DNA from 2 places in the Synechococcus sp. R5-12 genome. Region 2 is predicted to be linked to the other one. Evidence: predicted binding sites of a transcription regulator. Region 2 holds the regulator's gene; the other holds the start of a gene.
The links. The regulator NtcA, encoded in region 2, controls nitrogen genes in cyanobacteria. The targets are predictions, from matches to a motif close to GTANCNNNNGNTAC.

Region 1: the regulator NtcA is predicted to act here: its motif matches at 2,656-2,669, upstream of NW843_RS00430 (cob(I)yrinic acid a,c-diamide adenosyltransferase).

Annotation. Positions count from the first base shown of each region.
Region 1 covers NZ_JANSIM010000005.1:285-7,356, forward strand. Annotated here, with positions in the region: gene queA (tRNA preQ1(34) S-adenosylmethionine ribosyltransferase-isomerase QueA) at 1-975, opposite strand, end outside; gene dcd (dCTP deaminase) at 1,059-1,640, opposite strand; gene NW843_RS00430 (cob(I)yrinic acid a,c-diamide adenosyltransferase) at 1,764-2,471, opposite strand; gene NW843_RS00435 (phosphodiester glycosidase family protein) at 3,546-4,757, opposite strand; gene NW843_RS00440 (D-isomer specific 2-hydroxyacid dehydrogenase family protein) at 5,094-6,020, shown strand; gene NW843_RS00445 (isocitrate/isopropylmalate dehydrogenase family protein) at 6,077-7,072, opposite strand, start outside.
Region 2 covers NZ_JANSIM010000026.1:1,027-9,954, forward strand. Annotated here, with positions in the region: gene psbV (photosystem II cytochrome c-550) at 1-47, opposite strand, end outside; gene NW843_RS01990 (hypothetical protein) at 369-1,256, shown strand; gene NW843_RS01995 (hypothetical protein) at 1,267-2,520, opposite strand; gene NW843_RS02000 (M61 family metallopeptidase) at 2,592-4,493, opposite strand; gene ntcA (global nitrogen regulator NtcA) at 4,752-5,426, shown strand; gene eno (phosphopyruvate hydratase) at 5,665-6,948, shown strand; gene NW843_RS02015 (prolyl oligopeptidase family serine peptidase) at 6,945-8,928, opposite strand, start outside.

The DNA of each region.
Region 1 (7,072 bases), on a different contig from region 2:
CCCCTGCCAAGGCTGCAAGGTGCCAGAGGCTGCCGCGGTTTCCAAAGAGCGCACCACAGTCGTTCCCACCGCGATCACCCGCCCCCCTCGGGCTTGGGCTTTTTGGATGGCTGCCACCGTTTCTGCCGGCACCTTGAGCCACTCGCTGTGGAGACGATGCTCGGTTACCCGCTCCGCTTCCACCGGTCGGAAGGTACCCAAGCCGATGTTCAGGGTGATGTAGGCCGTTTGGATCCCTTTTTGGGCCAGCCGCTCCAGCAGCTCCTGGGTAAAGTGCAGCCCTGCCGTGGGAGCAGCCACCGAGCCGGGGTGTTTGGCCCAGAGGGTTTGGTAGTCTTCAGGGCGAACTTGTCCTGAGCCTGGGGATCTGGAAGCCTTGATGTAGGGAGGAAGCGGGATCCGGCCCACCTGTTCCAGGATTTCCTCAAAAGGTTGCGCCCCTTCCCACTCAAACTGCACCACTCGCCCGCCGGTTTCCAGATCCAAAGCCAGAATGGTGGCCCTCAGCCCAGAGGGGGATCCCTGCTTGCTCCAAAAACCAATCCGATCCCCCACCTTCACCCGTTTGCCCGGCCTGACCAAAACCCGCCAGCTCCACGCCTGATCCGGCAGAGGTTGCGCGGCGGCAGGGATCCCTTCCAGGCAAGGCTCCAGCAGCAACACTTCGACCCGCGCCCCAGAGGGTTCCTTAGCCCCGAACAGGCGGGCCGGGATCACCTTGGTATCGTTGAGAACCAGCAGATCCCCCTCCCGCAGGTAGTCAGGCAGATGGCAGAAGCGGCGATGCTCGTGCCTATCCGGGTACACCACCAGCATCCGCGCCTGATCCCTGGGCTCCACCGGCGTTTGCGCAATCCGATCTGGAGGGAGGGTGTAGTCGTAGGAAGCTGTGAGCAGATCCGGATTGGGCTCCCTATCGCCCAAAGGCTCAGCCTCACCGGGGGGAGCGGCAGCAGGCGAAAAAGAGTCATCCATGGAGATGAATCAAGATGGGGTTCTACGTGGATCCAGCATAGCCAACCGGATCCCGCCAACCCTCTCCCTTTTGAGGGAAGCAGCTAAACCTTGGCCACCACCACCTGCTGCGGCTGATCCTGATACTTGCCAGCGCGGTCGGCGTAGGTCACTTGGCAGGGATCCCCTTCCAGAAACAGAAGCTGGACCACCCCTTCGTTAGCGTACACACGGCAGTCGGCGCTGGAGGCGTTGGAAAACTCCAGAGTGAGATAGCCCCGCCATCCCGCCTCAGCGGGCGTCAGGTTGGCAATCAGGCCCACCCTGGCATAGGAAGATTTGCCAATGCAGATCACGGTAATGTTATCCGGAACTTGCAGCCGCTCCAAAGACACCCCCAACCCATAGGAGTGGGCCGGGATGATAAAGTAATCCCCCATCTCGTCGTGGTGCAGCTCCACCGCTTCCAGATTCTTGGGGTTAAACCGTTTGGGATCCACCACTGTGCCGGGCACATGGCGAAAGATCTTGAACTCCACCGGCGACAGGCGGATGTCGTAGCCATAGGAGGACAGCCCGTAACTCAAAACAGGCCGAGATTCAACAGCGCGCACCAGCTCAGGACAGAAGGGCTCAATCATCCCTCGCCGCGCTTGCTCACAGATCCAGCGGTCGTTTTTCAACATGGCTACAGCCGGCTTCCTGGAGAGTGAGGGCACATCTGGTGGACAAGCTCCAGTCTTATTGGGACTCTGCCCCCCTGACGCGACCCGTGTTGCCTAGGTCTTTCGGAGCGGAAACTGTTTGCGCTAGCGGTGCGGAGCAACATGGGCTGCTGTAGGCATAGCACCTGTGCCGCTGACTTGAGGGGGATCCAGAGAGCAGGCAACATTCCCATCGGCAGTGCGCAGCCCTGGGCCTGGGATGCCACGTAGGCGCAGCTGCGTGATCAAGTCGGCCCGCTCCAGAAACGAATCTGGCATCTCCGGCCCGGTGATCACCATGTCCATGGAGATGGGGCGCTGGTCGATTAAGCTCAGCACTTCCGCTTCTGGGATCAGGCCCAACTTCACAGCCAAGCTCAGCTCATCCAACACCACCAAGTCATAGCGGCCACTCCTGACAGCCTCCTGGGTAAATTGCCACAGCTCATCCAATGCCACCCGCTCCTCAGGCTCTAGGTGAGGTGTATCGATGCAGCGGTGCAGGCGACAACGAACCCACTCCAAGGATCTGCCCAGGGAGAGACGATTTGCGGGCCCCTGATTGATCCCACCCTTGAGAAATTGCACGATCAGCACCCGCGTTCCCTGGCCTGCCAAGCGCATCGCCTGAGCCATGACAGGCGTAAACATGCCCCGGCTGGGGTGGGTGTAAAGCTGCAGGGATCCCTGGGGAACCAACTGGGCGGAGAGGGATCCATTCTGCTGAAGGAAAAGCTCGCCGGCAGCAGGGCTGGCTTGAGCCGCAGGCTGTTTGGCGCGGGCTACAGGAGCGGCATCCTTGGAGGAAGGCATAGGATTTGGAGAAGCAGTGCAAACCACGTTCTATCTCGCGAGCAGGCTAGAGAACACGGCCCTAGGTTACAAGGCCTACAAGTGGTGGAGAGCGTCGGCTATGGATTCCATGAAACACCACCTGTGCGTATCCGTCAATGAGTCGGTTCTGCTTCTAGCTGGCATACAAATCATCCCCAATAGAGTAATAGAAAATACAATCCTTGCCCATCCTAGCCTTTTGGCACAAGAGGCAATACCTGAAAAGCTTTGACAGGGGATCTCAATAAAATTTCAGGCCTAGCCCAGAAGCTTGTGTGTGGGGCTATCTCACTTGAGTATAGAGGTGCTCTATAAAAATTTGAGAAAAAGATCAATTTCTTCCAAATAAGATTAACTCTCACAAACAGGAATGCCAGTACCAGCAGCCCACCCACGAGAGAGGAGCAAGGGTCAACCTACCCCAAAAGCCTTGTCCACCAGGAGAGATAGTCATTTTTAAAACAACTATACATTTGGTCGGGAGCCGGGTAGGCCTACACATTAGCGAACATTCGTAGTAGAGAGAATTGTAACCAAAAGTCCAAGGAGTTAATTTCTAACCTCGAGAGTGAAGAAATATAAATTCGTCAATCATCTTCGTCAAAAAATGGATTATTGACAATACTTTTTTGAAAACCAGCATCTGATTTAGCAGAAGCGTAAAGAATTGCGTGCCTTTTATACTCTGAGGTCGTCTTCTTCAAGAGATCGCCTCTTTGATCATTTTTCTTACCGGTCTCAAGGCCAATGTTTTCTACTTAAATCTCTATTTCTGTTATGAGAAATGAGCATTGGGCGTTCAGTTTGGATCCTACTTAAAATTGACCTGAAAAAGCTCTGGGGCTTTGGGTGCTGAGATTGCCGGGATCCCATTGCGCAATCAAAGCCGAGTCCTTCCTCTGGCGGGGGGAGAGATCTTTTTCTTGAGAAGGTAGATCCAATCCTGGAGAATACCTGCCCCCTCCTCCAATCAGCCAGGAAGTCCGGGGATCCCACCCTCGATCCCTGGATCAAAGGGAAAAGACTCTATCCCGCCGGCACAAAAGTTTTCTGTCACCGACTTGGGCTTGGGAAAAACCCTAGGCCATTGTGAACTCGGGGTGTACGCCGCCGGGAGGGACTGGGATCCGTCTCGCTGTTGAGTGGGCTGGCTTCTGGGTGTCGGTGTTCCCAATTGACGGCTTCTCCCCCCAGCACCAAGGTGGAAGCATTGCCCCCATCCAAGTTCAAGGCATGGCGACAGCCCAATTGCTGCATCAACTGCGCCATCTCCAGCAGGGTGAGCCCTTGATTTTCCTGGGCATTGCCGGCGGTCACCAGCAGCAAATGTCCGCTGTCCAGTTGGCCAATGGCACTGCGGGCGGCTCGCTGCCTGCGAAAGAGGGGCTGAAATCCCTCCAATCGGGCATCCAAAACCACCTGTCCATCCAAGAGCAAGAGCGGCCCTGCGCCCAAGAGGTGAGGATAGGCTTCCAGCTCAGGCGGATCCAAGCGCAGATAAAAGCTGAGGCGATCCCCGGGAACCAGCTTGCGGGCTTCTAGGGCACCTTCTAGCCCCCGCCCTGCCAATACATACCCCTCACTGGGAATCTGTACCGTTAAACTGCCGGCCAGGCCAGCCATCAGAATCTCTTGCACCCGATCCTCCCGCACCATCACGAGCATTTCGTCGTCCGTTTGGGTGGTGTAGGTGGATCCCCAGTCGGGGGTGAACTGGGAGATGCCGGGCAGGATATAGCCTGTATTGATGCCCACCACTGGGATTTGATCCCCAATGGCATTGCGCAGCTCTGCTTGCATCCGCAAACGGGCAAAGCGCACGGATCCCCCTTCTTGCCCTGCCGTCCCATCCGACCAGGCGATGACCCCACGACCCAAAATGGGGCTGGAGATCCAACGGCCATCCCGACGAATTGCCCCCAGCGGCTGACGGGTGTTGCGGTTGAAAAACCCACCGTTAATGGCGGCTACTGCCCCCTGTTCGGGGCCAAAGGAAGACAGCTCCCCCAAACCCACCAGCCCCGCGCGTGCAGCCCAGATAGGCCGCAGTTGGCCCGCTGCGAGAGAAATGACCACGATAGAAACGGGGATCCGATTGTCTCCAACCCAAACCTCCTTCTGGTACAAAGGGATCCCTTGCACCACCCGCACCGGCTGCACACCGAGGGTCACCTGAGCTTGAGCAGCCACGCTGGGCAAAAAGAGAGCAGCAGTGCAGGCTAACCCCCAGCCCATGACCCAGGCGCTCAGCTTGGTTTTGGACATGTCTTCACGTCTTTAGGGCTTCACCATTGTCATTGGGAGATGATTATCCCCCTGCGGCAAAGGTTCCCATCACAATGAGCGACAACAGGATCCCGGGAAAGAGCAGCGTCACCAAGATCAGCAGTTCGGAAAGGGTCATCGGGGAATGCTACCTACTTAAGGATTGAGCCAACACAGCAGCCCTAATTTTCACCCTAGCGATCCTATGGAAGTGGCCCAGGATCCCTTTGGGATCCCTTAACACTCGATCACCGGTTTTTGCGGCTGCCCGTGCATGCCATCTCTCGCTCTGCCGACAGTATCCTGGCAAGGGGAAAGCCTTATCCAACGGTTCCTATGGGCATCCAAGGCAAACGCATTGCCGTCGAACCCGGCCATCTTCGCCCCTGGCTCAAAGAGGCTGTTTTGGCAGGGGGTGGCGAAATTGTGCCCCTGGCAGAAGCAGAAGCCTTGGTCTGGGCCGATGCCTTTGATGTGCCCGGCCTGAAGTGCTGTCTGGCGGAAGGGAAAGGGATCCGCTGGGTGCAGCTGCCCTGGGCGGGGGTAGAGCCTTTTGTCCGGGCAGGGGTTTTGCATCCTGCCTATGTGTGGACTTGTGGCAAGGGAGTCTATGCTCAACCGGTGGCAGAACATGCCTTGGCCTTGACCTTGGCCGGCTTGCGCGACTTGAAGATCCGCGCCTTGGCCCAAACGTGGCAGGAAGGCTCCGGTACCAGCCTCTGGGGCAGCCGCGTGGTCATTTTTGGGGCCGGGGGCATCGCCCAAGAGTTGATCAAGCTGTTGCAGCCTTTTCAGTGCTCCATCGACGTGGTGCGTCGCAAGGCGGATCCCTTGCCGGGGGCCACGCGGGTGGTGACACTCGCGGAACGGCAAACGGTGTTGGCAGGGGCAGATGTGGTGATCCTGGCTTTGGCCCTCACGCCGGAAACCGAGGGGATCATCGCCCAAGCTGAGTTGGAGCAGATGGGATCCCAGTGCTGGCTGGTGAATGTGGCGCGAGGCAAGCACATCGTGACCTCCGACTTGGTGGCCGCCCTGCAGCAGGGGGTCATTCGCGGGGCCGCCTTGGATGTCACGGATCCCGAACCCCTACCGGATGGGCATCCCCTCTGGAGCTTGCCCAACTGCCTGATTACCCCCCACACTGCTCTTACCGATGCCATGATTGTCCCAGCCCTCTCTAAGCGGGTGCGAGAAAATGTGCGGCGCTTCCGGGCCGGGGATCCCTTGCTGGGGGTGGTGGATCCGGTTTTGGGGTATTGAGTCCTCTAGCCCCCCTCCCTTGGGGAGCCTGGGATCAGAACATTTGGCGCCAAACCCTACTGCGAAGCCATCTCCCGCACGCGGGCAGCAATGGCCTTGGCCATTTCCTGAGTGCCGACGGGATCCCCTGTGGCCAGGTCATAGGTGACCTGCTTGCCCTCGGCGATCACCGCCTGCACCGCCGCCTCCACCCTTGCGGCAGCCTCTCGCTCTCCTAGGTAGCGCAGCATCATCGCCCCGGAGAGGATCAGAGCGCAGGGGTTGACTTTGTTTTGGCCAGCGTACTTGGGAGCAGAGCCGTGAATGGCCTCAAAAACCGCAATGCCGTCGCCGATGTTGGCCCCCGGCGCCACCCCCAGCCCGCCGATCATCCCCGCGCACAAGTCGGAAATGATGTCCCCATAGAGGTTGGTGAGCACCAGCACATCGTAGAGCTGCGGCTTTTGCATCAGTTGCATGCACATGTTGTCCACGATGCGATCTTCAAACTCGATGTCGGGATACTCCTGGGCCACCTCCCGCGCCACCTGCAGAAACAAGCCATCGGTGAATTTCATGATGTTGGCTTTGTGCACTGCCGTCACCTTCTTGCGGCCATTCTGGCGGGCGTACTCAAAGGCAAATTTGACAATGCGGCGGCTGCCGAAGTCCGAAATGGGCTTGATGCCGATGGCGGATCCCTCGCGGATGGGTTTGCCGGAAAGGCGCATCATTTCCTCCCGCGCCTGGATGGCTTCCGGCGTGCCCCGTTCAAACTCGATCCCGGCATAGAGATCTTCGGTATTTTCCCGCACCACCACTAGGTCGATGTCTTGAAAAGGGCTTTTGACACCGAGCATGGATTTGGCCGGGCGCAGATTGGCGTAGAGATCCAGCTCCTTGCGAATGGCTACGTTGACCGAACGAAAGCCAGTACCTACGGGAGTGCCAATCGGCCCTTTGATCGCCACTTTGGTTTCCCGAATGGACTCCAACACCTGGGGCGGCAAGGGGGTGCCGTATTTTTCAATCACCTCCACCCCTGCCTCTACCGGGATCCATTCGAACCGAAC
Region 2 (8,928 bases):
CGCGCTGGCGCAAACACCTTCTGAAAAGAAAAAGCTTTGCTAAACATGGTTCTCCGTAGATCAGCCTAGAAAGAGGAGAGGTGGGCTCCACTCCAGCCACAAACCCGACAACAGGATCAAGAATAGACCATTAAGAGATCATTTGCAGATGGGATCCGGGATAGTTTCCCAATGGTTCCATTTGCCTTTGGTGTTAAGTTTGATTACGGAGCTATGGCCTGTTGGGAGTCTGTTGGCCGAGAGCTGACTTGGCCACAGCCCAGTCGAGACAACTGAGCAGGTAATGAGCAGGTAATATAGAGCTTGGCTTGCTTGCCTGGCAACCTCAGAGCAGGAGAATACGGCAGACTCCGTTCCAGGTTTTCCCCATGTCCTCTATCCGATTCCAGCCGTTGCGGGTGGCTTTCACCTGTGCGGATCCCAGTCAAGTGCAAATGCCCGTTGCCGATTTGCTGGCGGCCTTGCCGGCCTCACCGCTTCTGACCTACACAGACCCGGAAGCAGCGGACTTGCGGGTAGAGCTGTTGCCCGATGCCACTTATCACTTTTACCGGCGGGGGGAAGAGGTGGCTCTGGCGGCCTTCCGGATCCCAGTGAAGAAGCTACTGGCCCTGCCTCGCAAGCTGGTGCGGCTGTTGGAGCACGTGGCTGCTTTTGGTAATCTTTTGAACCTGCAACCTGCCAGCGATGCGCTGAGCAGCATCTTGGAAGTGGAATTTCTCCAACTGGAAACCCCGGCCAGCAGCTCTGCCCCTGCCGAAGTGAGCCCCCTGCCGCGGGATCCCCAAGGGAAAGTGCAAATCCAAGCAGGCCGCAACCTGGCCATTGCCTTGAGAAACAGAGCCCCCACTCCAGTGCATGTTTATGTCACCGTCTTTGACGAGCGGCGGTACAGCGTGGATTTGGTTTACCCCTATCAACCAGATCTGCCTGCCCGTTTACGCCCCAACGAGAGCCTGCTGATTGGCTCTGGCCCCCGCTACCTGCTGCAGATGCAGCTGCCAGAAGGAACAGACGTAGCGGTGGATCGCTTCAAAATCTGGGTCAGCAGCACCAGCATGCAGCCAGGCATTATGGTGATGCCCCCTCTGGGGCAACGGCTGGAACCTCCCTCAGAAGATCCCTACGGGGCCGGATCCCGCCTGGATCGGGAAGTCCGGCTGGCCATTCTGGGCAAAGCAGGCAGCACTCCCATGCCAGCTTTTGCGGAGGATCCCTGGTGGTGTATGGAGCAAGCCGTCAAGATTGTGGCCTAGCTAGCTTTTGTCAGGTGCTCTTTCGGACATGACTTTTCAGAATTTTGATAAAGGTCGGCTCAACATCGTCAACGCCGATTACTGACAGCTTATAACTGGAAGACAGGCTAATTTTCTTATCCTGATCAACATCAGTCAAGACTACAAAAGCCTGATTCTGCTGAAGACCAAGACTGGAAGCCAACCTAGAGTACTTGTCTATACTTTCATGATAATCACCCGTTTTGGATTCTACCCAGTAAAACTTATCATTGACATAAAAGAATAAATCTATTTCAAAATCATTTCCATCCGGCAAAGTAACTTGAGTATTCATGATGTAAGAAAAACTGATCTTTTTGCCTTGCTGACTGGCAATCTTTACTAGCTTTTCTTTGACATATCGCTCCAGCCATCCTCCTGATAGAAAGTTCAATGCATTTGGGTCTCTGCTCGGCTTTGCTTCTATAGATCTAGGAGACTTCAAATAATGGTACTCCTCCAAGAAGGCGATACTATAGAGCATATTCGCAAGTTGGCAACTATCTGATACTACCTGGTTTGGCTCGTCTTTCAGAATCAGGGAGAAAGCCTCTCCTTCGTTCATGTTTGACTTTATCGACTTGTAGAGTTTTCTAATTGAATAATATCTATCTCCCATAAAGTTGGATATCTGATTTAGCTTGCTGTTCAGTTTGCTACCAACCCTACTTGCTTCCTTGGTTTCCAAGCTTTTAATTCTTATTCCTTTAGACCACAGAAACAGAAATAAAGCTAACCTCAACTTATCACGGCTGATATGATCAATGACTTCCTGGAAACTTTCCTCAAGCGCTTTGACAACAGCAACTTCTTGTGAGTCCCAACTTACTGCTTGATTTGTCGCTCGATTTTCCAGAATGGCTAGCTGATTGTTCAGTTGCTGGCCATGTTCGGCCAACTTTACAGATATAGCTTGTAGAAGGTCTCTGCCCCAGTCCTGTAGCAAGCTTTGCTGGCTGTCAGCAAGGCGAAATTTAAACTCTTCAAGGGTAGCTTGGACGGCCTGTAACTTTTCCTGTAACTTTTGAGAAATCTTGTCTACCAATCCTTCGCTCAACTTGATGAGTGCTTTGTCCGGGTTGTTGAGTTCTTGGCTGCGTTGGCTTAGCTGCGAAGATATATCTCTGATAATCTCTCGTTTCCAGATTTCCAGTTTAGGACTGGCCCCATACTGGCGAGCAACGTAAATGCCTACCGAGAAACCAACAGCTGCCCCAATCAATAAAACCAAAACTAAGTCCATCAGATACTCCTGTCCTCTGCTGCTGTTACTTTTCTTTCCAGTTAACTGGATTACCTGCTTGCCTCAACATGCTAGGAGGAGATAGGTGAATTTTCAAGCAGATGGGGACCTGCCTCTGACCGAAGCTGGGCGCCGACAAGGGATCCCAGCCAGCCTTGCTGAAGAGCTTCTTGAGCAGGAGTCAGTTCAGGCAACACCTCCAACGTGTAGACATCGGGCCGAGGGGGATCCAACGGGATCCAGAAATGTTTCAACTGATCGGCTTGAAAAACGCTCAAACAAATGATCTGGTGGGGCTGATAGGCCGTCAAGCGTTCCGCCAAGTTGGCAGCGCTCACCCTGAACCCATCCAGGGCCACCAGCTCATCGCCGGCCCAGATGCCCGCTTTTTGCGCCGGGGATCCCATCTCCACTGTGCTGATGCGATTGCCCTCGCCGTTGAAATTAAGGCCCAGGTATGGGATGGGGTTGGGGCGGCTGAAGTGGGCTTTAAGGGTGAGGCCAAAGGGGCGTAGGTAAGTGTTGTAGTCTAGCTCTTCCGTGCCTTCCACATAGGCGGAGAAAAACCGGCCAAGATCGGCACCAGCTGCCCGCTCAAACGCCTCCTGCAAGTCTTGGTCGCTGTAGCCCTTCTCTGACCGACCAAAGCGCTGCCACAGATCCTGCAAAGCTGTATCCAGGGATCCCTGACCGCCGGAAAGGTGGCGAATGTGCAGATCCAGCAGCCAACAGACCAAAGCCCCTTTTAAGTAATAAGAAACCTGGCTGTTGAGGGTGTTTTCGTGGGGGCGGTAGAGTTTGATCCAGGTGTCGAAGCTGGACTCCCGCAGCGATTGCACGGCCCGGCCCGGAGTACGCTGTAAGCGACCAATCTGTTCGGAAAGAATCTTCAAGAAATCGCCGGCACTGAGGATCCCTGCCCTCAATAAGATGACGTTTTCGTAATAGCTGGTCGCCCCCTCACAAAACCACAGACATTCCAGATAATTTTCCTGGTTGTAATCGATCTTTTCCAATGCCAGCGGACGCAGACGCTTGACATTCCAGGCATGAAACAACTCGTGGGCCAGCAAAGACAAAAAGCGCCGATAGGACTCCGGCTGATGCAGCTCTAGCCCAGAGTAAAGAAGGGTGGTGCTGTACTTGTGCTCAAGGCCACCAAATCCTCCCGGCGACAAATGCACAATGAACCAGTAGCGGTCGTAGGGTAGCCCACCGAAAAACGCGGCTGTGGTTTTGACAATCGCCTTAGCATCAGCGACAGCCCGCTCCACATCCAGAGTGCCCGACCCCCAAACCACAAAGTAATGGGGGATCCCTTCCACCTCAAACGATTGCACTCGATGTGGACCCACCTCCACCGGGCTATCCACCAGCTCGTCGTAGTCTTCCGCCACAAAAGACTGGCCGGAAGTGGGATCCTCAGAAGGAGAGGTCAAGGGCCGCAAACTGGTGGCGATGTGCCAATCCGGCTTGGGGGGGATCACCGTCAAAGTGTGGGGTTCCCGCTCGCGACCGGGCACGTAGAGGAAGAGCGCTGCCCCGTTGAAATAGGCGTGGGTCAAATCCAGATGGTTCGTGCGCACCGTCAGCTCATAGGCATAGACCCGGTAGCACACCTTCACGGCAGAACAGCCCGGCGGATCGATCTGCCAGGTATTCTTATCCACCTTCCGCCAGGCCAAAGGGATCCCTTGCTCAGTTGCCGCCTGAAACTCCTGCACATGACGGGCATACTCCCGCACCAAGTAGGATCCCGGCGTCCACACCGGCAGTCGCAGCCGCAAAGGCACCTCTGGATCCACCTCTTGGATCTGCAGTTCCACCTCCAGCAGGTGATTGGCCGGATCCGGCATCCGCACTGTGAAATGCTGGCGGCTCAGTTGAGAAGGTGCAGCAACGATAACCTCTGGGATCCCCATAGATAGATAGATAGATAGAATGTTCCAACCCACTCCACTCTCTACCGCCAAGGGCCGACGCAACCCCCAGCGACAATGGCTCTTATCCTAACCCCTGCTTTCGGTTGGGGATCCCTTTCTGGGGCAAAAACGAGACTCAAAAATGTAGCACGTGCTACAAAGATGCCTGGGCAGAACCTTCTACTTTAGGGTAAATCTTGGTATCCTCGTAGATTCTGAAGTCAATGGGCTGCAACCTAGCCTAATGCTTCTAGATTGATCTTAGTAGGTTGATCTTAGGTATAAACTGACCTTAAAAGGTTGATGAGTATGGCGGTGGCCGTAGCGGAAAAATCTCTGATCACAGCCTTCAAGCAATTGGGAGGCCCTCACCATCCTCCGGTTATCGAAACGTTTGAGCGCGGGAAGACCATTTTTTTTCCAGGGGATCCGGCGGAGCGGGTTTACTTTTTGGTGAAGGGAGCCGTTAAGCTCTCGCGGGTCTACGAAATGGGAGAGGAAATCACCGTTGCCCTCCTGCGGGAAAACAGCATCTTCGGCGTGCTCTCCTTTATCACGGGACAGCGCTCCGACCGCTTTTATCACTCGGTGGCTTTTACACCTACCGAGTTGCTCTCTCTACCGATCGAGCAGGTGGAGAAATCCCTACAGGAGAACGCCGAACTGGCCATGTTGCTGGTTAAAAGCCTGTCGTCTCGTATCTTGCAAACGGAGATGATGATCGAGACGCTGGCTCATCGCGACATGGGATCCCGTCTGGTCAGCTTTTTGTTGATTCTCTGTCGCGATTTCGGGGTGCCTGGCCCAGATGGGGTCACCATCGATCTCAAGCTGTCTCACCAGGCCATTGCCGAGGCCATTGGCTCAACCCGCGTCACCATCACCCGCCTGTTGGGAGAGCTGCGCAAGAAGAAGTACATCTCCATTCACAAGAAGAAGATCACCGTACACGACCCGATGCGGCTGAGCCATCGCTTTGCCTAGAAGGAAGAGGAGAACACTTCCTGAGCAGCACCTTGCCCAGGCAAACCCCGCTCGACGGCTGGTTGAAGCTCTGGCCGGCCTATGTTCAATCTACTGCTGCAGCCTTGAAGAATCTCTATACCTAAAGGACAGACTTAAAGTTTTCTGGAAGCTGACCGGATCGCGGGCAAAAACCTACTAGTCTATGGGGGGATCTGGCTTTGGCCAGAGCTGTCTAGCCAATTGCTGAGGTGTAACTGTGGAAACGGCCATCGAGTGGATTACCGCCCATGAGATCCTCGACTCGCGAGGACGCCCCACCTTAGAGGCCCTGGTGGGTTTAGCCAATGGGGCGACGGGCTTGGCGCAGGTTCCCAGCGGCGCTTCGACCGGTACCTTTGAGGCCCATGAGCTGCGGGACGGGGATCCCAAACGCTACGGCGGTAAGGGCGTGCTGAGGGCGGTGGAAAACATCCTTGGCCCCATCCAGTCGGAGCTGCAGGGAAAAGATGCCCTCAACCAAGCCCGTATTGACCAGTTGCTGATCGACCTGGACGGCACCCCCAACAAGTCCCGCCTGGGGGCCAACGCTATTTTGGCAGTTTCTCTGGCGACAGCCAAAGCGGCTGCGGAAGCAGTGGGCTTGCCTCTTTACAAATACCTGGGGGGGCCCTTTGCCAACCTGCTGCCGGTGCCGCTGATGAACGTGCTCAACGGCGGCGCCCACGCCGACAACAACGTCGATATTCAAGAATTTATGCTTGTGCCCATTGGAGCGGCCAGCTTTCGCGAGGCGCTGCGCTACGGGGCTGAGGTGTTTGCGGTACTAAAACAAGTGCTGCAGCAGAAGGGGCTGTCCACCGGTGTGGGGGATGAAGGGGGGTTTGCTCCTGATCTCGACTCCAATGCGGCGGCTTTGGATCTGCTGATGACGGCTATTGAACAGGCAGGCTACAAACCGGGAGCAGATATCGCCTTGGCCTTGGATGTGGCCGCCAACGAGCTGCTGCAGGATGGGCAATATCACTTTGAGGGCAAAGCCCACAGCGCGGCTGATATGGTGGCTTACTACCAGCAACTGCTGGCCAACTATCCCATCCTTTCCATTGAAGATGGGCTAGCGGAAGAAGACTGGGCCGGTTGGCAAGCCATGACCGCTCAACTGGGATCCCGGGTACAGCTGGTGGGAGATGACCTGTTTGTAACCAACCTGACCCGCCTGCAAAAGGGTATCGACAGCGCCGCCGCCAACGCCATTTTGATCAAGCCCAACCAAATCGGCACCCTGACGGAGACCGTCTCGGCCATCCAATTGGCAGTTCAAGCCGGCTTTCGCACCATCATCAGCCACCGCTCTGGCGAGACGGAAGACACCACCATTGCCGACTTGGCGGTGGCCACCCGTGCCGGGCAGATCAAAACCGGATCCCTCTGCCGCAGCGAGCGCATTGCCAAGTACAACCAACTGCTGCGCATCGAAGACGAGCTGGGGGAAGCGGCAGTTTATGCCGGTCGGGTGGGCCTGGGTCCTAGAGCTCGCTAACTTCCCGTTCCGTCCCAGGGGATCCCTAGCACCTGCACCAAAAAGGCCCAGCGGTCGGCAGCTTCCTCAATCAGCTTGCTGGTGGGCTTGCCGGCCCCGTGCCCTGCCTTGGTGTCGATGCGGATGAGGATGGGCTGGGATCCCCCCTGGGCTGCCTGCAGGGCAGCGGCAAACTTGAAGCTGTGGGCGGGCACCACCCGGTCGTCGTGATCTGCGGTGGTGATCAGGGTGGCGGGATAGGCAGTGCCGGGCTTGAGGTTGTGCAGAGGGGAATAGGCGTAGAGGGCCTTGAATTCCTCCGGGTTCTCCGGGGATCCGTACTCGGAGATCCAGGCCCAGCCGATGGTGAACTTATGAAAGCGCAGCATGTCGAACACCCCCACTGCCGGCAGGGCCGCTGCAAACAGCTCCGGCCTCTGAACCAGGCAGGCCCCCACCAGCAGGCCGCCGTTGCTGCCGCCGGAGATGGCCAACTTGGCGGGGTTGGTGTAGCCATGGGCTATCAGCCACTCAGCAGCGGCAATAAAGTCGTCGAACACCTTTTGCTTGTTGAGCTTGGTGCCCGCCTGGTGCCACTCTTCTCCGTACTCGCCGCCGCCGCGCAAATTGGGCTGGGCATAGACACCGCCCATTTCCAGCCAGGCCACCAGACCCACTGAAAAGCTGGGGGTAAGTGAGATGCCAAAGCCGCCGTAGCCATACAGCAGAGTGGGGTGATCCCCTGTCCGAGCCAGGCCGCGGCGGTGGACAAGAAACATGGGGATGCGGGTGCCATCTTTGCTGGTGTAGAACACCTGCTGCACCTCGTAGGCCTGGGGATTGAAATCCACCTGGGGCTGACGGAACAGGGTGCTGGTGCCGCTGGTGAAATCGTAGCGGTAGATGGTGGGTGGGGTGGTGAAGCTGGTGAAGGTGTAGAAGGTCTCGGTGTCGTAGCGCTTGCCGCCAAAGCCGCTGGCAGATCCCAGCCCGGGCAGCGGGATTTCTCCTAGGTAGGTGCCGTCTAAAGCAAAGGTCTTGATCTGGGTGTGGGCGTCTTTGAGGTAGAAGGCCACAAACTGATTGTTGATCAAGCTAACCCCCTGCAAGGTCTCCTCCGCCTCGGGGATCACCTCCTGCACCTGGTCGGGCTGCTCCAAGTCAATCGCCACCAGTCGCCGCCGAGGAGCTTGGCAGTCCGTCAACAGCCAAAAGCGGGATCCGTCGTTGCCCACGAAGCTGTATTCGGCCTCAAACTCGCGGATGAGCTCTACTACAGGAGACTGGGGATCCCGCAAGTCTTTGTAGAAGATGAGGTTTTTGGGATCCGTGCCCCGCCAGACGGAGATGATGAGGTAATTCCCATCTTCAGTAACCCCGCCGGCAAAGCCCCACTCTTTTTGGTCGGGGCGGTGATAGACCAAGGTATCTTGCGACTGGGGAGTGCCCAGGCGGTGGTAGTAGAGCTTCTGGAAGTAGTTGGCGCTTTCGTATTCGCTGCCGGGGGCCGGTTCGTCGTAGCGGCTGTAGAAAAATCCTTGCCCATCCAGCGTCCAGCTCGCCCCGGAAAACTTGACCCAGCGGAGGTGATCCGGCAAATCCTCGCCGGTTTCGATGTCCCGCACCTTCCATTCTTGCCAGTCGGAGCCGGAGCGGGAGAGACCATAGGCCAGATACCGCCCAGCGTGCTCCGCACCGCTGTCGCGAGCGCGGCTGATGGCAATGCCCGCTAGAGCCACCGTGCCGTCTTCCGAGAAGGTGTTGGGATCCAGCAAAACCCGCGCCTGGCCCTCTAGACTTTCTTGGGTGTAGAGAACGCTCTGGTTTTGCAGGCCGTCGTTTTTGAAGTAGAAGTAGCGGCCCCCTTCTTTGAAGGGCTGGCTGTATTTTTCATAGTTCCAGAGCTGGGTCAGGCGTTCTCGGATCCGCTGCCGGGCTGGGATCTGCTGCAAGTAGTTAAAGGTAAGGTGGTTTTGCGCCTCAATCCAGGCCCGCGTCTGC